One region of the Paraburkholderia sp. RL17-373-BIF-A genome, then DNA from elsewhere that is predicted to be linked to it. Evidence: predicted binding sites of a transcription regulator. Region 1 holds the regulator's gene; each other region holds the start of a gene.
What was found. Region 1 encodes LexA, which represses DNA repair genes until DNA is damaged. Its sites were predicted from a motif close to ACTGTATNNNNATACAGT; they were not measured.
Positions count from the first base shown of each region.

Region 1 (6,861 bases):
AACACATCCTCCAGATTCGCCGGTCGATGCAGATAGCGCAGATCCGCGCGCTGCTTGAGCCGCGCATGCACCGGCTGCGCGTCGTTGACATAGCAGAACAGCGTCTCGCCGCTGATCTCGGTGCGCTCGACGAGCGGCGCCAGTTCATCGCGCAACGCCACCGGATCGGGCCCGAAGATCTCGATCACATCGCAACCGATCTCGGATGCGATCAACGCGCTCGGCGCGCCTTCCGCGATCTTGCGCCCTTCCTCGATCACGCACAGCCGGTGGCAGAGCCGTTCGGCTTCTTCCATGAAGTGCGTGGTCAGCAGAATGGTCTTGCCGCGCGCGAGCAAGGAGCGCAGCCGCTCCCAGATCAGATGCCGCGCCTGAGGATCGAGGCCGGTGGTCGGCTCGTCCATGATCAGCACATCGGGATCGTTGACGAGCGCGCGCGCCAACGTGAGGCGCCGCTTCATGCCGCCTGACAATTCGCTCACGCGCGCGTCCGCCTTGCTCTCGAGCCGCGCGAATTCGAGCAGCGACGGCACCATCGCACGGCATTGCGCGGCGCTCAGACCGAAGTAGCGGCCGAACACCAGCAGGTTCTCGCGCACCGTGAAGTCAGGATCGAGATTGTCGAACTGCGGCACCACGCCGACGCGCGCCCGCGCCACGCGCGCGCGGCCGGGGATCGGCTCGCCGCACAGACGGATCCTGCCCGCATCCGGCGCCGCGATACCGAGCAGCATGCGCAACGTGGTGGTTTTGCCCGCGCCGTTTGGGCCGAGCAGGCCGAAGCATTCGCCGGCGTTGACATGAAACGACAGTCCATCGACGACCGTTTTTTCGCCGTAGCTTTTTTTGACCTGATGAAATTCGATGGCGGCTTCGGGCATGGATCGAACGAGTCTCCGGAAAAGACGTGAATGACGCGAATGGCCGGGGGAGGCCGCCTATTCTAGGGCATCGGCGGGACGCTGTTGGTTCGCCCCCGACAGTCCGAAGCGGGTTTCTTGCACTGCGGCATCGGCGCGCGGAGGACCCGCGGGCGGCTCGCGCACCTGTTTAGGGCGTCGTTAAGGGGCAGTTAGCGCACAGTTAGCGTTTTCCATCCCTTGCAACCTGAATTGCGGCGCACCATGATTAATTCAGATCGCGCGTCCCGCGCGAAGGGAGAAAAATCATGGCGAGCTACCAGAAAATCCTGCTGTGCTACGACGGCTCGCGTGAAGGCCGCAAAGCACTACGTTGCGGCGCCGACCTGGCGTTGGATCTGAAAGCGGAAACGCACTTGTTGTCGGTCGTCGACATGCGTTCGAGCATTGCGCAAAGCGCGGGCCTGTTGACCGACGTGGCCTGTGGCAGTTTTGAAAAGACCGCGCGCGACATCCTGCAGGAAGGCGTGGACTGGCTCACGGAGCGAGGCGTGAGCGCCCAGGGGCATTTCGCGTTCGGCCATCCGATCGACGAGATTGCCAACCTCGCCAATGAATTGCATGTCGACCTGGTCGTGGTCGGCCACCGCTGCCGCACGGGCTTGTCGCGATGGTGGATGGGCGCGGGCAATACGCCGCTGCTCGACCGTGTCTCGTGCAGCATTCTGGTGGCGTGTTCTTCAGCGCAGGAGCAGCAGCAAGCGGCGGCTTGAGGCGGGCTAGTCACGCGACCGGCCGCCTCGGCCTGACGGCATCAGGTGATCACTCGTTCAGGTTGACCGCGGCCAGCTTCCACGTGAATACGCCCTCGCGCTGGAAGATCGCCGAGTAACGCGCGTCGCCGGCGCCATGCTGGTACGTGACGACGAACTCGTTGAGGCCGCGATAGCCCGCCGTGGTTTGCGGCGGTTGCGGTGGCGCGGAGTTGACATTGGCCGCGTTGCCGTTTGCGGGAGCTGCAGGCGCAGGTGCGGTCGCAGCGGCGTCCGGCGGATTATTTGCGGCCGGGGGCGCGGGCGGTCGCTCGCCCGGATCGCCGCGCGGCGGCATGCCGTTCAGCAAGGCCGCCACGCCGTCCGGTGTGGCATACGCATCCACGAGCGGACCGATCAACGCAACGCCGATCATCGCGCCAATGGCGGCCAATGGATTGCCGTTGCTGTGCGCGCCAAGCCGCCGTGTCAGCAAGCCGGCGACTTGCTCCTTCAGGCTCTCACGCAACGCGGGGAAGTCGACATACTGATTGACGGTTTGCGCGTCGCGCGCATCGGCCGCGCGTTTGAGATTGTTCAGCGCGATGTACGGTGTCGCGTAAGCAAACCCCAGCGCGGCGATCACCACGATCACGATCAGCGTGACTATCAGCGGCCGGGTGGCGCCGCCATGCATGCCGCGCTTGCTGCCGCGTTTGGTACGTTTTGAAACTGCCATCGAGTGGGACTCTCCATCAGGTGTGATCTAACGTGGACCGCAGCCACGCGAAAACGATCCCACGCAATACATCTCTCGCTGTCCCGTTCAAGACCCTTCAAGACCCCTCAAGACTCGAACACCGCCCCATGCACGTTGGCTTCATCGGCGATGCAGCGGTCGATCATGCGGCAAACCGCGTCCATCGTGCCGACCATGATCAGACGCGACGGCCCGTGATAAACCCGCACCGGTGCGCGACGCGCCGGTTCGGCCGTATTCAAGCCCGAATTCAACGACACGCGGGCAAATGCCGGCATCGACGACGGCAGGCTCGGCGCGGCCTCCGGCGAGTCGAACAGCGACGGCGTGCCGAGCGTGGCCGCCTCGATCAATGAGCAGGGCACCAGCTTGCGAAGATGGCGCAGACGACCGAACTGGCGAAAGGGCAGCAGGCGGGCAAGACGTTCCATGAGACTCTCCAGGCGATGCAACGTTGATGCGGCGTTGGCGCGGCTTCTTATTTTGTCGAACGGGCGAGAGGGTTAAAACTCGCCGGGGCGGATCAGCCCCACGGCGATACCCTCCAGCGCGAACTCCGCACTGCCGGTTTCAACGAAGATGTTTTCGTAATCGGGGTTCTCGGCGATCAGCTCGAGCCCGTTCGGCCGGCGCTTCAGGCGCTTGACCGTGACGTCGTCACCAAGCCGGGCAATGATGATCTGGCCGTCTTTGGCTTCGCTGCGCTTTTGCACCGCGAGCAGGTCGCCGTCGAAGATGCCCGCGTCGCGCATGGACAGCCCGCGCACCTTCAGCAGGTAGTCGGGCTTGCTCGAGAACAGCGCCGGGTCGCACGCGTAGTGCTGCGAGATATGTTCCTGCGCGAGGATCGGGCTGCCTGCGGCAACCCGCCCGATGAGCGGCAGCGACAGTTGCATGATGCTGGCGTGCGGCAGCGTGAACTGATGCGGCGAGTCTTCCGGGCCGGCCAGCAGGCGAATGCCGCGCGATGCGCCGGCCGCGAGTTCGATCACGCCCTTGCGAGCCAGCGCGCGCAGATGTTCTTCTGCCGAGTTGGCCGAGCTGAAACCCAGCTCGGCGGCGATCTCCGCGCGGGTGGGCGGAAAGCCGGTGCGTTCGATAGCCCTGCGGATCAGATCGAAAACCTGCTGCTGTCGTGCGGTGAGTTTGGTCATGGCGCCACTGTATGTATGAACAGGTGACTGTATTTTTATACAGTATTCGGCGCAATTCAAGCTTTACTTTAAGTTCGGGGTGAAGGGTGTCGTTCCAGCGCCGTCAAGCGACGCTCAAACACCCGTTTTCCTGCCGCAACGCCTTATCCAGCTGTCATTACCACTTTTGCGTATTAAAGAATGAAGAAACATTATTTTTAATGATGAAAGCCCTTCGATAGACTGGCCTCCAGTTGGCGCTCATGTGCACGTGACCGCGACGTAAAAAGACACCACACGCTGTTTCAGCGGACACAACGCGGAGAAAGTTGACATGGATCACCAAGGTACGGGGCTGGCAGGCAGGACGAAAAAACTGATCGCGGCACTCGCATTGGGCGCGGCGGGCGCGCTCGGCGTGATGGCGCAGGCGCACGCCGCCGACACGACGCTGCTGAACGTGTCCTACGACCCGACGCGCGAGCTGTATCAGGACGTCAACCAGGCGTTCGGCAAGGAATGGAAGGCGAAGACGGGCGAGACGATCACCTTCAAGCAGTCGCACGGCGGCTCGGGCGCCCAGGCGCGCTCGGTGCTCGACGGCCTGCAGGCCGACGTGGTGACGCTGGCGCTTGCATACGATATCGACGCACTGGCCGGCAAGGGTTTGCTGGACAAGGGCTGGCAGAAGCGCTTGCCGGATAACGCGTCGCCGTACACGTCGACGATCGTGTTTCTGGTGCGCAAGGGCAACCCGAAGCACATCAAGGATTGGGACGATCTGACCAAGCCGGGCGTGTCGATCGTCACGCCGAATCCGAAGACCTCGGGCGGCGCGCGCTGGAACTACCTCGCGGCCTGGGCGTATGCCGAGCATCAACCGGGCGGCAATGATCAGAAGGCCAAGGAGTTCGTCGGCAAGCTCTATAAGAACGCCGGCGTGCTGGATTCGGGCGCGCGTGGCGCGACCACCAGCTTCGTGCAACGCGGTATCGGCGACGTGCTGATCGCGTGGGAAAACGAAGCATTCCTGTCGCTGAAGGAATTTGGTCCGGAGAAGTTCGAGATCGTGGTGCCGTCGGTCAGCATTCTGGCGGAGCCGCCGGTCGCCGTGGTGGACAAGGTCGTCGACAAGCACGGCACGCGCAAGGTCGCCGAAGCGTATCTGAACTTCCTGTATAGCGAGCAAGGGCAGGAGATCGCGGCGAAGAACTTCTACCGTCCGCGTTCGAACAAGGTGCCGGCTGAGCTGACCGCCAAGTTTCCGAAGCTGAAGCTGTACACGGTGGACGATTCGTTCGGCGGCTGGGCCAACGCGCAGAAGACGCACTTTGCCGATGGCGGCGTGTTCGATTCGATCTATCAACCGCAATAACACTGCCGATGCCGGAACCGGCATAGGCAACGAAGCGGCGCGGCAACGCGTCACTCCCAAGCGCGCCCATGGGCGCGCTTTTGGCCGCCAGGGCCCGGCGGCCGGCAACACGAGCATCAACCTGAACGAGTAACGAGCATGACGACGTTGACCTTCCGAAAACCGAGCGCGTTGCCCGGTTTTGGCCTGACACTCGGCATCACGGTGGCTTATCTGAGCCTCGTGGTGCTGATTCCGCTTGCGGCGACCTTTCTCAAGACCGCGACGCTCGACTGGAGCCAGTTCGTGCGCGCGGTGAGTTCGCCGCGCGTGCTCGCGTCGTATCGGCTCACCTTCTTTTCCGCGCTCGGCGGCGCGCTGATCAACGCGGTGTTCGGTTTTCTGGTGGCGTGGGTGCTGGTGCGCTACACGTTCCCGTTCAAACGTATCGTCGACGCCGTGGTCGATCTGCCGTTCGCGCTGCCCACCTCGGTCGCCGGCATTTCGCTCGCGGCCGTGTACGCGGGCAACGGCTGGATCGGGCAGTTCCTCGAACCGCTCGGCCTGAAGATCGCTTTTACGCCCGCGGGCGTGCTGGTCGCGCTGACGTTCATCGGCTTGCCGTTTGTCGTGCGCACGGTGCAGCCGGTGCTCGAAGAGTTCGAGCGTGAACAGGAAGAAGCGGCGGCGTGCCTCGGCGCCTCGCGCTGGCTGACGTTTCGCCGCGTGGTGTTGCCGGCGGTGTTTCCTGCCTTGTTGACGGGCTTCGCGTTGGCATTCGCCCGTGCGCTCGGCGAGTACGGTTCGGTGATTTTCATCGCCGGCAATGTGCCGATGAAGTCGGAAATCACGTCGCTGCTCATCATCACCAAGTTGGAGCAATACGATTATGCGGGCGCGACGGCGCTGGCGGTGGTGATGCTGGTCGTGTCGTTCCTGATGCTGCTCTTCATCAACACTTTGCAGTGGTATTTGCAGCGCCGCACGAGTCGCGGCGGTGCAGGCCCGGCGCCTGCTGCTGCGAGTGTCGCGGCGATCGGTGTCGGCGGAGGTGCGCAATGAGCCGCCGCGCCGTGAACGAAGTAAATGGCGTGAACAACGCTGTAGCCGTGGCACCGCGCGCGCCGCTGAACGTCGCGCGCCGGCCCGATCCGGTCACCGAGCCGCCCGTTGTGCGCTGGATTCTGACCGGCGTCGCGCTGCTGTTTCTCGCGCTGTTTCTGGTGGTGCCGCTCGTCGCCGTGTTCTATCAGGCGTTGAACAAGGGGCTCGGTTTCTATCTGGAATCGCTCGCCGATCCGGACGCGCTCTCGGCGATCAAGCTCACCGTGATCACCGCCGCGATCGCGGTGCCGCTGAACCTCGTGTTCGGCCTCGCGGCTTCATGGTGTATCGCCAAGTTCGAGTTCCGCGGCAAGGCGCTGCTGACCACGCTGATCGATCTGCCGTTCTCGGTGTCGCCGGTGATCTCGGGCTTGATCTATGTCTTGATGTTCGGCGCGCAGGGCTGGTTCGGCCCGTGGCTGCAGGACCACAACATCCAGATCATTTTCGCGGTGCCGGGCATCGTGATGGCGACGATCTTCGTCACGTTCCCGTTCGTCGCGCGTGAACTGATTCCGCTGATGCAGGCACAAGGCAACGACGAAGAAGAAGCCGCGCACGTGCTCGGCGCGTCGGGCTGGCAGATCTTCCGCCGCGTCACGCTGCCCAACGTCAAATGGGGCCTGCTGTACGGCGTGATTCTGTGCAACGCGCGGGCGATGGGCGAGTTCGGCGCGGTGTCGGTGGTGTCGGGCCATATTCGCGGCCAGACCGACACGATGCCGCTGCACGTCGAAATCCTCTACAACGAATACAACTTCTCGGCGGCGTTTGCCGTGGCGTCGGTGCTGGCTCTGCTCGCACTCGTGACGCTCGGCCTGAAGCTGCTCGCCGAGCGCCATATGTCGGCGGAACTGTCGGCCGCGCGCGATGTGCCCGCGTACGCCGGGCCCGTCAC
Region 1 is NZ_JARESO010000025.1:94,758-101,618, reverse strand. It holds gene nodI (nodulation factor ABC transporter ATP-binding protein NodI) at 1-881, opposite strand, end outside; gene P0D80_RS27915 (universal stress protein) at 1,169-1,633, shown strand; gene P0D80_RS27910 (DUF2939 domain-containing protein) at 1,683-2,351, opposite strand; gene P0D80_RS27905 (hypothetical protein) at 2,459-2,803, opposite strand; gene lexA (transcriptional repressor LexA) at 2,876-3,526, opposite strand; gene P0D80_RS27895 (sulfate ABC transporter substrate-binding protein) at 3,840-4,880, shown strand; gene cysT (sulfate ABC transporter permease subunit CysT) at 5,019-5,921, shown strand; gene cysW (sulfate ABC transporter permease subunit CysW) at 5,918-6,861, shown strand, end outside.

Region 2 (6,861 bases), on a different contig from region 1:
CACCTACCCAGTTCCCGGCAACGTAGTTCGCTTCCTTGAGCCAGCCAGCGACCTTGATGTCATTCAATGTGAACGTGTTCATGGCGTATATCCGTTTTCGGATTCAAGAGCAAGGCTGAGAGGAGCCCATGCCCTGGTTAGAAGGAGGTATCTCTTGCGGTAAAAAATCGTGCATACATACGCGTGACGCGTGCTGGTTGGAGCATCTCTGATTTAGCAGGACACACTGTTTCTATTTATCTTTGTGGCTATCCCGGAGAGCTCCTTCCCTGCTGTTTGCTTTACTTTCCTTGTGGATGGTCCAGTTCAGGGATACCACTCTGACGGTCAGCGTAGGCCGCCTTGAAGCTCGGGCGTTGTTGCCAGCGTTTCCAGTACGCGTCCAGGAACTCGAAACGCTCGTCAAGCGGGGTGGCGTTCACCGGGAACTTGGAGAACGCGATTGCGGTGGCCAGCGTGATGTCGGCGAAGGTGGGTTCGTCACCGCCGAGCAACCATTCGCGCCCGTCTGAGAGGTGCTTGTTGACCAGTGCTGCATGGGCGAGTGCTTCCTTGCGGCTGTGTTCACCCCAAGCCTCGTTCTTCGTTAATTCAAGCTTGAAACCGAGCCCGGTGTGCAGCACGTGGAAAGCCGTGACTATCCGATAGAGGATATGAACCCAGATACGGTTATCCCACATGTTGTCGAGGCCCTGTTCCAGCGGGGTCTCGCCCATAATCTTCCGGCCCGGGAAAGTCTGGTCGAGATAGCGAACCACAGCGGCCGTCTCTGAAATAAAGCTGCCGTCCGCCAGCTGGAGCGTCGGCGTTTCGCCCCATGGATTCATCTTCAGGTGCCGCCAGCCGCGCTGCTCGCCAACCGGCGTCATATCGTAAATCGTCTCGTCGAAATGCTCGGCGATGCCTTTCTCGTACATGAAGAGCCGCAGGCGCTGCGGATTGGGGAATGCGGAGGGCGAAGTGAAGACTCGAAGTTTGGAAGAAGTTGGTGACATGGTATGGCTCCTAGGATTAAGGGGAATTCTGTCCCACAAACAGGCTACCAATCACTTGGTAGAATATTTGCGGAAAAAAAAGTGACCTGACTTGGTGCGGAATCGATTTAGAGGTTTGGGGGATTGTCGAGCTCTGGAATGCCGCTTTGACGGTCGGCATAGCCAGCCTTGAAGCTCGGGCGTTGTTGCCAGCGCTTCCAGTACGCGTCGAGGAACTCAAAACGCTCATCAAGCGGGGTGGCGTTCACCGGGAACTTGGAGAACGCGATTGCAGTTGCCAGCGTGATGTCGGCGAAGGTGGGTTCGTCGCCGCCGAGTAGCCAGTCGCGCCCATCCGACAGATGCTGGTTGACCAGGGCCGCATGGGCGAGTGCTTCCTTGCGGCTGTGTTCACCCCATGCTTCGTTCTTCGTCAGTTCAAGTTTGAAACCGAGTCCGGTGTGCAGCACGTGGAAGGCCGTGACGATTCGGTACAGGATGTGAACCCAGATGCGGTTGTCCCACATGTTGTCGAGGCCTTGCTCCAGCGGGGTCTCGCCCATAATCTTCCGGCCCGGGAAAGTCTGGTCGAGATAGCGAACCACGGCCGCCGTCTCCGAAATAAAGCTGCCGTCGGCCAGTTGGAGCGTCGGCGTTTCACCCCACGGATTCATCTTCAGGTGCCGCCAGCCGCGCTGCTCGCCAACCGGCGTCATATCGTAAATCGTCTCGTTGAACTGCTCGGCGATACCTTTCTCGTACATGAAGAGCCGCAGGCGCTGCGGGTTGGGGAAGGCAGAGGGCGAAGTGAAGACTTGAAGTTTGGACGACATGGTGCGACTCCTGAGGGTTATAGGACTCATTTCTACGAAGTAGGCTACCTGCCACTTGGTAGATTGGTGCGGTGCAAAAAAAGCAACTCGCGTTGCCGGGTGCTCACCACCAAGAAAGGCTACCTGCCACTTGGTAGGATGGACTTTATGAGATAGAATTGAGACTGTCAACACATTTTGCAAAAAGAGGTAGCGCCGGTGAAAACTGAAGGCGGTTCAAATTCGAGGGAGAACATCCTTGCTGCCGCGACAAAGGTCGCGGGGGCGCACGGGTACGGCGGGCTGAACTTCCGTGACATCGCGGCGGAAGTCGGCATCAAGGCCGCCAGCATCTACCATCACTTCCCCACAAAGGCCGAGCTGGGCGCCGAAGTGGCTAAACGTTATGCGGAGCAGTTTGCCGTGATGCTCGACGCGCGACTGTCTGCCACCGACGACCCGATTCTCAGCTTGCGCGGATACCCTGATACATTCAGGACGGCTCTGCAGAACGACAATCGCATGTGTCTATGCAGCTTCATGGCCGCTGAATATGATGACTTGCCGGACATGGTGAAGAAGGAAGTTCAGAGGTTCGCCGATGTGAACATCAGTTGGCTGGCGAAAGTGCTCGTTGCCGCCGGGGTGGTGAAGCCCGAGGAAAGCGCAGGCCGCGCGCGCGCCATTTACGCCGCCATTTCTGGCGCGCAGCTCATGGCGAGGGGGCGCGCTGATATAGCGGCCTACGATTCGCTGGTGGAGGACTATCGTAAAGCCGGTCTTCTTCCAAGCTAGCGGCTTGTTTGACCTGCGCACCACAAGCGACAAGTCCAATCATTCCGGGATGCACTAAAACCGCATCTGAACGTGAAACGGTGTCGTCCGAGGCCGGCGCGGACATCGGTCGCGCAAATGCGCCAAAATAGTGGTTCCGATGCGACGGACATGCTAGGGAGCGGCCCTTCGCGTCGTTTTGCTTGCTGCGAACCGTCCCGGTTTCAGGATGATTCCGTGCCGCAAGATGAACGTACGACGTCTCACAAAATTTGGGCGCCGAAAATGAATTTACTGCTTGAGCCGCCCGGCGTCGATGTCGGCTGTCTTCAATGCAGCGTCAATCATCTTCGGTTCTTGGCCGAAATCGAGCGACCACTCCTCACCATCACACCGCACGGTCATGCCGTTGTGCATCGATATGAGGTAGCGCGCCTTGTACAGTGCGTCGACAAGCTTCGAATCTCGTTGGGCCTCTTGGATGCTAGCTTGTGAAGAACGCTACACAAGGCTGAACAGGCGGACGCCGACGAGTGCCTCACGCCGAGCCGACAGCGAAAAGAGTTCAAATGCGTAGCGCACACCGTCAGGCTGGAAGGCTACCTATTGACGCTCAACGTTGCATCGCTCTCACCACTCCTTCGTGGTTTTGCTCAGAAACGTTCCAACCATTCCCACGCCAAGTCCGAATGAAGCGGTGGCTAAGCCGCCCGATGGAATCTCGGACCCGGCGTCAGCCGCTATAAGGGCTACGCCACCGAATCCCAAGGCAATCAGTTCCCATCGATTTCGGTTCTTCGCATCCTGCAAAGAAGCCGACGCCTGCGCGCTCGCCTTGCAGACAACATCCCGTGTATCGGTGATGTCCCTTTCAATGAGATTGGGGTCTGGCTTGTCAGTTATGTCCTTCCGGAAGTCGTATGCTCTATGGAGGACCTGTTTGGCAGCATCATCGCTCACGCCAATTTGTTTCAGCGCGCCTGACTCCGAGTCGACAAAACTTCCGGCGAAAGTACGCGCTGCTTGGAGAGCTTCGCGCTGTTCAGTGCCTCCGGATTTTCCGGCTTTCTTGTGGAGCGCCTTTTTGAAAGATTGGTCGTCGCTCAAGCGTTTTAATGCGGTGCATCCTTGCGAATAAGCCTTCGCAACTTCCTCTGGGCTGGAATTGCCGTTCAAGGAGTAGATGGCATTTGTCGCGTCTCCTAAGTAGCTGAGACTGGACTCGGCATGAGTTGTTGATATGAGCGACGATGCCGACACGGCGACGAGCGTAGCAACCGTTCTCCGAGCACAGTACATGGGCACCTCCGATTCACGGGACGAGCACCACGCGAAAAATGCGACACGGACGGCGGTACCCGAGTCCGTTATAGATTGATGACCCTAATTGTGCAAGGCGAGTTCTACGCAAACCGAAGCGCGGTTGCCGCGACCTCCTCGCTAGCCGTGGCTATCTACCCACGCTCGACACCACGAAAGGCCTACCAAGTCTGCTTCTTCGTCACTATCAAAAGCGCCGAGTACCCCGGATACCTCGACGACCTTGGTGTCGCGCGTGACCGTGCCGCTTCCTGCGAATTTCGCCGGCTGTGGGATGCCTTCCTGCTGCAAGATGGCATGACCCCACAGCGTGTATCCACCGTATTTCTCAGTTTGCATCTGCTGACCTCGAAGGACCTCTGAACCGATTCTTCCCGGTGATTGCCCGAGTTCGCGCGACTCGGCAAGCAGCTACTGCTTGAGGCGTTGAGTCTCGACTCCGGCCATCTTCAATGTGGCGTCAATCATCTTCAGCTCCTGGCCGAAATCGAGCGGCCATTCCTCGCCGTCGCACCGCACGGTCATGCCGTTGTGCATCGAAATCAGACTACGTGCCTTGTACAAGGCATCCACAAGTTTCGATTCGCGTTCGGCCTCCCGAACCCATTCATCTGCTCTCATGGTGGAACCTCCTCTGAGCAATGGAAGCAGGACATGAGGCCGAGCGATGGATGACGCACGGCCGTCGTTCCTCAAATAAAAGTGACAGTTCACGCCTACGAATTTGCGTGTACGATACTGTATAAATATACAGGTTTTTTTGTTGCCATATGTCCACCGCTACCGTCACGGCCGAAGAGATACACCCGTCCTTGTGGCGTGCGTCCCAGCTCGCGCGTGGCCGTGGGCGGGTCGTTGAGACCGGCTATCCCGCGCTGTCGGCCGAGCTCCCCGGCGGGGGCTGGCCAGTCGGTGCGCTCATCGACCTGATGGTGCAGCAGGCCGGGGTCGGTGAATTGCGACTGTTGCGCCCGGCACTCAGTGGTTCGGGCAACCGCCCTGTGGCGTTTGTGCAGCCGCCGCACACCCCGGACGGGCTTGGACTCAGCTACATCGGGCTTCCCATTGACCAGGTGTTGCGGGTGAAAGCGCAGAAGACCGCCGATGCGCTCTGGTCGGCGGAGCAGATTCTGCGGGCAGGCAGTTGCGGTGCGCTCATCTTCTGGGCGCAATACGCGCAGGCCTCATCGCTGCGACGCCTGCATTTAGCGGCGCAGTCATCCGAAACACTTTTCGTGATGGTCAGGCCTCTGGCAGCGGCACAGGACTCATCGCCCGCGCTTTTGCGGCTCGCTTTAAGACCATCCGCCGACGGTCTGACCGTTGACATTGTGAAACGACGAGGGCCAGCGCGCGCAGAGCCTCTGTCGATTCCCCTTCAACCCACTCCTGTATTGCTTTCCCGACATGCGCGTCTTTCTCGCCGTCCACTTGCCGAAGTTGCCGCTCGAGGTGTTCCGACCGAAGTGGTCATCTGAGCCCGCGCACGGAAGCGCTGTACTGGAGAAAGACAAAGTGGTCATCACAGACAGCACGGCTCGCGCAGCTGGCGTGCGCCTCGGGATGAAGCGCGGCGGAGTCCTGACACTGTCGTCGGAAACGGAGATGCATGAACGCGATGCCGCCAGGGAAGCGGCGGCACAGCGCGAGGTGGGTGTTGCCCTGATGCGCTTCTCACCGGAGGTCGCCTTGCTTGACGAAGCGACCGTCGTGGTTGAAGTCGGCGCGAGTCTACGCCTCTTTGGCGGGTTGCTCGCGTTGTGTCGGGAAGCGAAGTCCGTTCTCGGAACACTCGGGCTTACCGCCCGCATCAGCGCTGCGCCCACCGGCCAGGGTGGATGGCTCCTGGCGAAGTTCGGAAACCGGCGCGTACTCAAGCTGGCTTCCCTTGAACAACGACTAGCCGCTTTGCCGATGATGGCCGTTCCTGAGGTTCGTCCGTTCGGAGACTGGTTCTCCGGGCTCGGGTGCGAAACCATCGCCGATGTAAGACGCCTGCCACGCGCCGGCCTGCAGCGGCGATGTGGTGAGCGTCTGCTCGATTCGCTCGACCGCGCATTCGGCACCGCGCCCGAACTCTTTGACTGGCTCGAGCTGCCGCCCACTTTCTCCGCACGTATCGAAATGCCGGACCGTCTCGAGCATGCTGACGGCGCAGTGTTCGGTGCGCATCGACTCATCGTGCAATTGTGTGGCTGGCTTTGCGCCAAGCAGCTCGCGGTAACGGCGGTCAAGCTGCTGCTCGAGCATGAACGTGGGCGCGACGCTATCGAGCCGACAACCATCGACATTGCACTTGGTGAGCCAACCTGGAAGGAGGAGCACCTCGTCAGGCTACTGAAGGAGCGGTTGCACCGGATTGAACTGGCTGCACCGGTCATCGCGCTGCGACTCGATGCGTCCAGAGTGGAATCCGCAGCGCCGGCATCTGACACGCTATTCCCGGAGCCGGGAGGTTCGAAGGAAGACCATGCGCGGCTCCTCGAGTTACTTGTTGCGCGGCTCGGAGAGGACAACGTTCTTCGGCCCGCGCCGACTGCCGACCATCGCCCGGAGGTCGCCAACCGGTGGGTGCCGGTGACACACAAGTCGAAGCAGGAAGCACTTCCGCAGGGTCTGCCGAGACCGACATGGATGCTGGACAGTCCGGTGCGGCTGCTGATGCGTCAGCATCGCCCCTTCTATGGGTCTCCATTGAGGATGGTGTCTCCCGGCGAACGCATTGAGGCTGGCTGGTTTGATGGTGAGCTTGTGACCCGCGATTATTTCGTTGCACAGGCGGAAGACCAGAGTTGCTACTGGATATATCGCGAGCGTGTCAGCAGCCGCGACGCGGAGGAAGAGCAGCGGTGGTTTCTTCACGGACTGTTCGGCTGATGCGCCATGGACACCATCTTCAATGTCCTGCCGGCGTATGCCGAGCTTTTCTGCCTCTCGAATTTCAGCTTCCTGCATGGCGCTTCTCATGCGGAAGAGCTCTC
Region 2 is NZ_JARESO010000008.1:278,543-285,403, reverse strand. It holds gene P0D80_RS13160 (NAD-dependent succinate-semialdehyde dehydrogenase) at 1-82, opposite strand, end outside; gene P0D80_RS13155 (glutathione S-transferase family protein) at 282-995, opposite strand; gene P0D80_RS13150 (glutathione S-transferase family protein) at 1,103-1,807, opposite strand; gene P0D80_RS13145 (TetR/AcrR family transcriptional regulator) at 2,006-2,581, shown strand; gene P0D80_RS13140 (hypothetical protein) at 2,852-2,977, opposite strand; gene P0D80_RS13135 (hypothetical protein) at 3,191-3,736, opposite strand; gene P0D80_RS13130 (hypothetical protein) at 4,001-4,219, opposite strand; gene P0D80_RS13125 (hypothetical protein) at 4,292-4,501, opposite strand; gene imuA (translesion DNA synthesis-associated protein ImuA) at 4,651-5,358, shown strand; gene P0D80_RS13115 (Y-family DNA polymerase) at 5,288-6,757, shown strand; gene P0D80_RS13110 (error-prone DNA polymerase) at 6,764-6,861, shown strand, end outside.
Region 2: imuA (translesion DNA synthesis-associated protein ImuA) is a predicted target of LexA. The motif match lies at 4,618-4,635, and genes of this name have one in related genera.

Region 3 (6,861 bases), on a different contig from region 1:
GCAATCTGTTTGCGGCGGAGATTGCCGCCGGCGTACAGCATCACGTCGCGCTTTCTGTCGTCGGCACCGACAGGCTTGCGGAAAGCGGCTATTTCCGCGGCAAGATCGCTCAGGAAAAGCTGATCCGCGAATCGGGCGTGCCGTACACGATCGTCCATTCGACCCAGTTCTTCGAGTTTCTTGGCGGCATCGCGCAATCGGGTAGCGACGGCCAGACCATCAGGCTGTCTCCGGCATTCTTCCAGCCGATCGCATCGGATGATGTGGCGGCAGCCGTCGCGGACTTTGCGGCGGGCGAACCGCGCAACGGCATCGCGGAGATCGCGGGCCCGGAACGCGTGCGGCTCGCCGACATGGTGCAGCGTTTCCTCCTGGCAACGCACGATTCGCGCAAGGTCGCCGAAGACCCACAGGCCCGTTATTTCGGCGCAAGGTTGCAGGATGACACGCTCGTCCCGGGCGCAAACCCGCGTCTCGGTACGATGACCTTCGAGGCGTGGTTCGCCCAGACGCAAGCCGCGAAATAAGCCACGAGCTTAGGAGACGCGCCATGACCACGTTGCGTCCACCGCCGCTGACGCTGCTCGACAAGTATCACGGGCGCGACCTCCAAACGCTGTACTCGACTACCGTCACCGTAACAGGCGGGGACGCGGGGCACGGGCGCGCGTCGGGCATCGCCCCTTCTGACGACGGCAATCTCGTAGTCCATTTGCGATTGCCGAAGGCGCTGGGCGGGCCCGGCGGCGGCACCAATCCCGAGCAGCTGTTCGCGGCGGGTTACGCGGCCTGCTTTCATGGCGCGCTGAGTCTGCTTGCGGCACAGGCGAGCATTCCGATTCCCGATGCCTCGGTGCAAGTCACCGTCGATTTTGGCCGTGACCCGATGGACGGTCTGTTCATTCTGAGCGCGCAGACCCGTGTTCGATTGCCAGGTGTCGAGCGTGTTGTCGCCGAAGAACTGGTTCGCAACAGCGAACGCTTTTGCCCTTACACCAAGATGGCGCGGCAGGGAATCGAGAATGTCGTCGCGCTGGTGCGGCAGGATGATGCCGGGGAATCGTGATGCTGGGAGCAGGCGCTCTCAGACGTTGTTAGAGCAAAAGCGGAGCTTTATCCGGCTCGTTAGATCGTTGTATTGCGAATGTTCTAGACGCGTATCTGGATATAAATTCAGCTGTCGCCACGTCAAGGGTGCTTTGCCCGGTGACGTTCCAGCAGGAATAAATTCAGCGAACTAACGGCACGAAAGAGGGCGCCGCGGCGTCATTTTTTGTTTACTGCTCTTTAGTGCCAGCCGGCGTGGCGGATTCGGCCAACTCACGCGCCCGGATGAGCGCCTTGCTGATGTCGGCCAATACTTTGTCGCGGTCCGCGTCGTTCTGCTGCCGTAACGCGAACGACGGATGATAGGTGGCGATGCCCCAGCCGCCTTCCACTTTGAACGGCGCATCAAGATGGTCTCTCAGGCTGACTTTGCCACGCAACAAGGCGGTGAGTGCAGTAGCGCCGAGCGCGACGATCACCGCCGGGCGCACTGTGCGCAACTCACGTTCGAGCCAGTAAGAACACGCTTCGATCTCACGCTGTCCCGGCGTTTTGTGCAGCCTGCGTTTGCCGCGGGGTTCCCATTTGAAATGCTTCACCGCGTTGGTCAGATAAATCTGGTCGCGCGATAGCCCGGCGCGCGTGATCGCTATCGTCAACAATTGCCCCGCCGGCCCGACGAACGGTTGACCACTCAGATCTTCCTGATCGCCGGGCTGCTCGCCGATCAGCATGATGCGCGCGCCGCTCGGCCCCGAACTGCCGACAGCTTGCGTCGCATTACGCCACAGGTCGCAACGTCGGCATGCATCGAGCGACGAAGGTTGATCGCGGACCGGCTGCGCCATGTCCGCTTCGATCGGAATGGTTTTGCCGGCCAGCGCGCCGACGCCGCTCGCCTGCGCCACGCGGCGCGCGCCGCTTTTCGCTTCACTGATCATGGCGGGGATCAGATGGCCCTCCGGCAAGCCTTTCCAGAAGCGTACCGGCATGTGCTGCTCGAGCGCCGCTTCGTTCAGTCGCGCCGGATTGAACGTGCTGCGGTAATAGGCGAGCCATAACGCCTCGGCTTCGTCCGCGGTATCGCGACGATGGTCGCCGGGCAGGGCGCGGCGTTGCTCCAGATGCAGTTGCTGACCGTCCCAGAAGGCCGCGCCGCGCGGCGTCGTGATCATCCAGGTCGAGCGTCCCATGCGTTGCGCAAAATGTTCCGCGGCCCACGCCAGGACATCATGCTCGGGCTCGTACCAGGCGATGTATTCGGGTGTCTGCACCGCTGACGCCGACGCTGACGTCTGCTTGCGAAACCGCACGTACGCGATCATGTCGTGCTTGGCACGCCGCACGCTTTTGGCCATGCGATGGAGTTGTGCGCCATCTGCGTCTGCCGGCGAGGCGACCGAGCGGTCGCCGTGCTGCCAACGCCACAGCACCTTGTATAAAAACGCCCAGCGCTGTGATTCGCGATACAGCGCGGCGTCTTGCAATAGCGCTGCCAGTTCCTTTGAAACATGCACGGCAGAGGGTCGGGGCTCCGCTGCTTGGGATGTCGCGCCATAGTCGAACAGCGCCTGCTCTTGCGACGACTCAGGTTCCTGCTTGACGCGCCATTCGATCGTCTCCGGCGCGAGGCCTTCGCCCAAAGCGCCAAGCGACGCGGCGCGCCACGCGGCGAAATGATCTTCGATAACGATGGAACGCATCGCGACGCGTCACAACAACGCCAGTTGCACCGGCGGCGCCAACACCCGGCGCAATCGCGCCGACGACGCGTCATGCAGCGCCGCGCGATAGTCCTGCGTCACGACAAACGGCTTGATCTTCTCCAGCGGACAACGCAGCCGCACGAGGTCCTCGTAGCGCACACGCCGCGAACGCCGTAGCTCGACCAGGCGTTTCGCGTTGCGCATGCCGATGCCCGGCACACGCGCGATCATGCGCAGCGGCGCGCGGTTCAGGTCGACCGGAAACTGCTCGCGATGCGCCAACGCCCACGCGAGCTTCGGATCGATATCGAGCGAGAGGTTGCCGGGTTGTTCGAACAACTCGTCCGCACTGAAGCCGTAGCCGCGCATCAGGAAATCGGCCTGATACAGGCGATGTTCGCGTAACAACGGCGGCGCCTGAGCGGGCAATGCGGAAGGGCTATCGGGAATTGGGCTGAAGGCGGAGTAGTACACGCGCTTGAGCTTGTACGCTCCGTAGAGCGTCGCGGCGGTTTGCAAGATCGTGCTGTCGTTCGTCTGATCCGCGCCGACGATCATCTGCGTGCTTTGACCCGCGGGCGTGAACTTCGGCGCTCTGGCGTCGCTATGCGCCTCTTCCTGCGCAAGACGGATCGAGCCCATGGCGAGCTTGATGGTGCGGACGTTCTTTTCCGGCGCGAGCCGCGCGAGGCTGCCGTCGGTGGGCAGTTCGATGTTCACGCTCAAGCGGTCGGCATAGCGCCCGGCTTGCGCAATCAATTGCGGATCGGCGTCGGGAATCGTCTTCAGATGAAGATAGCCGCGAAACTGATGATCCTCACGCAAAGACTGGGCGACGCGCACGAGCTGTTCCATCGTGTAGTTCGATGACCGAATGATTCCGGAACTCAGAAACAGTCCGTCGATGTAATTGCGCCGATAGAAATCCAGCGTCAGTTCGACGACCTCCTCGGGCGTGAAGCGTGCGCGCGGCACGTTGCTCGAGCGCCGGTTGACGCAGTACTGACAGTCGTACAAACAGAAATTGGTGAGCAGAATTTTCAGCAGCGAGACGCAGCGCCCGTCCGGCGTGAAACTGTGGCAAATGCCCGCGCCGGTGCTGGCGCCCAGACCGGCAATGCCGCGAGAGCCGCGCTTGGGTGCGCCGCTGCTTGCGCATGACGCGTCGTACTTCGCCGCGTCGGCCAATACTTCCAGCTTTTTGAGCAGTTCCACGTTGCCGCCAATACTGTATGGATGTACAGTATTGTACGTGGGCGGGTCGTGACTGCAAGCGGTTTTTAATGAGAAGCGGGCGTTGTTCCACGGGGGCGCGCCCGGTGAACAAACGGGGCGAGCTGAAGCAATACAACGGGAATCGGGCGTATGCCGAACGGCGTTGCGCTTGCTTGCAGCTCCAGCGGCGCGATGGGATTAATAACAAGACGATCGCGGAACCTCGCACCGGCGAGCGGTCTGAATAGATCAAGTACGCGGGTGAGCCCGCACAATGAACGGAGATTCATCTACATGCCGGCTTTATCCGGTCAGGAACGCCATGCCTGAACAACTCTGGCTGCCTGGGCTCGAGGCGCCGCCAACGCCCACAGACGGTCTGTTCTTCGCCGTGTTTCCCGATGCCACGACAGCGGCCAGCATCGCGAAGCTCGCGCAACAGCTTTGCGGGGAGACGCGCGCGCGGAGTAAGCCGCTTGCGGCGGGCCGTCTGCATGTCACCTTGCATCATCTGGGAAATTTCGCGGGCGGTTTGCCGCAGAAGCGAGTCGACGCGGCGATGCAGGCGGCCGCCTCGATCAAAATGGAGCCGTTCAGCGTCGAATTCGATACGGCGGTCAGCTTTGCGTCGAAGCCGCGACCGGGACCGCTGGTGCTGGGCGGAGGCGAGGGCGTCGCTGGCCTGCACATGCTGCACGGCGCTTTGGGCCATGCATTGCAGGACGCTGGTTTGGGGGACCACGCCGTCTCATCGGCGGCGCGCTACATACCGCATGTCACACTGGCGTACGGCATGCCATGGGCCGCGGCGCGTCCCGTTGACCCGATATGCTGGAACGTGCGTGAGTTTGCGTTGATGCACAGTTTGCTCGGGCGTACGCGGCATGTCGCGTTGGCTCGATGGACTTTAGCGGGCGCCGAGTCATAGCGCGCGTCGCCCAAGGTGACGGCGGCGTGTCGATCGCGCCGGGCTAGAACCGCATGCCCGTCGCGCAACCGCCGGCGAAGCCGCCACCGCTGCCGCCCGCGCCGCCGCAGAACACGCCACAACCGGATAGCGCGAGCGACATGGCCACGGCGGCTAGCGTTGCGCGCAATCTCGGTTTGCGAATGCGTTCGCCGAGGTGTGCGAGATCGGGAGCGGCATGCGGGCTGTTGCCGGCGTCGAAACCGATGGTGGCGCAGGTAAGGCTTGAGTTGGTCATCGGGATTTCATAACTTCAGTGTCTTTGGGGAGCGGCGGGCAAAGGCGCGAACGGCGTCGTTCGTTGAAAGTCTTCTGTCATGTTTGTGCGGAGAAAAAGGGGCGGCATGCGGCACAGCCGGGAATCGCTGAGGCTAGCGCACGACCCTATGTCCCTCAAATACGCAGAATCTGAAAACGTAGGAGGTTTCGTCGGTTCGAGAAGCGGAACGATCGTGCGCTCCCTGATAGAATGCTTGGGCCGCAACGTAGTGGATTGCAGATGAAATTGCTTGATGCGTTAGTCGAACAGCGTATTGCCGCCGCCGCGCGAGGCGAGTTCGACGAGTTACCTGGCGCGGGCGCGCCGCTGTCGCTGGACGACGATGCTCTGGTCCCCGAAGAAGTGCGCGTCGCCAACCGGATTTTGAAGAATGCGGGCTTCGTGCCGCCCGCTGTCGAGCAGTTGCGCGCGTTGCGCGACCTGCAAGCGGAGTTGAATGCCGTGAGCGACCAGGCTACCCGTTGCCGTCTCCAGGCGCGCATGCTGGCGCTGGATATGGCACTTGAATCATTGCGTGGCGGGCCGCTGGTTCTGCCGCGCGAGTACTGCCGGCGCATTGCCGAGCGGCTGTCCGAGCGCGCCGGCAACCTCAATACGGCAGACGCGGGTTCGCAGTGAGCGAGCCGCTTGCCCACGCCGCCTTGCCGGATTCGGATTCTGTTGAGTCTCGCGATGTGCTGAGTACGCAGGGTTCTCAGGCCTCGATCAGCGGTGTCGCTGAACTGACTACGGCCGAGCCGGGCGCTGCCGCCGCCTCGGCGAGTTCAGATCCCACGCCTGGCGAGCCGTTCATATTTCCCGCTGTTCCCGAAGTCCCGGAGCGCGATCGACGCTTCATGGCGCTGGCGCAAGCCGCCGCCGAAGAGGCGCGCGCTGCCGGCGAAGTGCCCGTCGGCGCAGTCCTCGTGCGCGGCGACGAAGTCATCGCCACAGGTTTCAATCACCCGATCGGCGGGCACGACCCGTCGGCGCATGCGGAAATGGCCGCGTTGCGCGCCGCGGCGCAGGCCGTCGAGAACTACCGTCTGCCGGGCTGCGAACTCTACGTAACCCTCGAGCCGTGCCTGATGTGCGCGGGCGCGATCATGCACGCGCGCATCGCCCGTGTCGTGTTCGGGGCACGCGATCCGAAAACCGGCGCGTGCGGCAGTGTCGTCGATGCCTTCGCGAATCCGCAGTTGAATCATCACACCACGGTGGTCGGCGGCGTGCTCGAAAATGAATGTGGCGCCGCGCTCAAGTCGTTTTTTGCCGAGCGGCGGCGCGCGAGCCGCGCAGCACGCGCGGCGGCACGCGCCGACGCAGGCAGCGAACCGGACAACGAACCGGGTCCGGCTGAGTCGCTCTAAAACAACAACGTCCAACAAGGTCTTGCCAATGGCCGTCCATCGCACCATCGAACTGATCGCGCCGTCCGGGTATCCGCATGACCCCGAGGTGTTGCATCGCGCGTTGCAGCGCTTCCACACGCAGGGGCATCACGTCGACGGCGTGGAGGCGGCGCGGCGTCGCTATCAGCGCTTTGCCGGCACCGATGGCGAGCGCGCGGCCGATCTGAACCGGCTCGCCGACCCGTCGCGCAAGTTGCCGGACATCGTGCTGGCCGTGCGCGGCGGCTACGGCGCGGTGCGCATCCTGCACGGGCT
Region 3 is NZ_JARESO010000022.1:65,253-72,113, reverse strand. It holds gene P0D80_RS25805 (SDR family oxidoreductase) at 1-527, shown strand, start outside; gene P0D80_RS25800 (Ohr family peroxiredoxin) at 551-1,066, shown strand; gene P0D80_RS25795 (UdgX family uracil-DNA binding protein) at 1,278-2,750, opposite strand; gene P0D80_RS25790 (putative DNA modification/repair radical SAM protein) at 2,760-3,968, opposite strand; gene P0D80_RS25785 (2'-5' RNA ligase family protein) at 4,291-4,896, shown strand; gene P0D80_RS25780 (hypothetical protein) at 4,940-5,173, opposite strand; gene P0D80_RS25775 (DnaJ family domain-containing protein) at 5,435-5,833, shown strand; gene tadA (tRNA adenosine(34) deaminase TadA) at 6,007-6,564, shown strand; gene ldcA (muramoyltetrapeptide carboxypeptidase) at 6,593-6,861, shown strand, end outside.
Region 3: P0D80_RS25790 (putative DNA modification/repair radical SAM protein) is a predicted target of LexA. The motif match lies at 3,981-3,998, and genes of this name have one in related genera.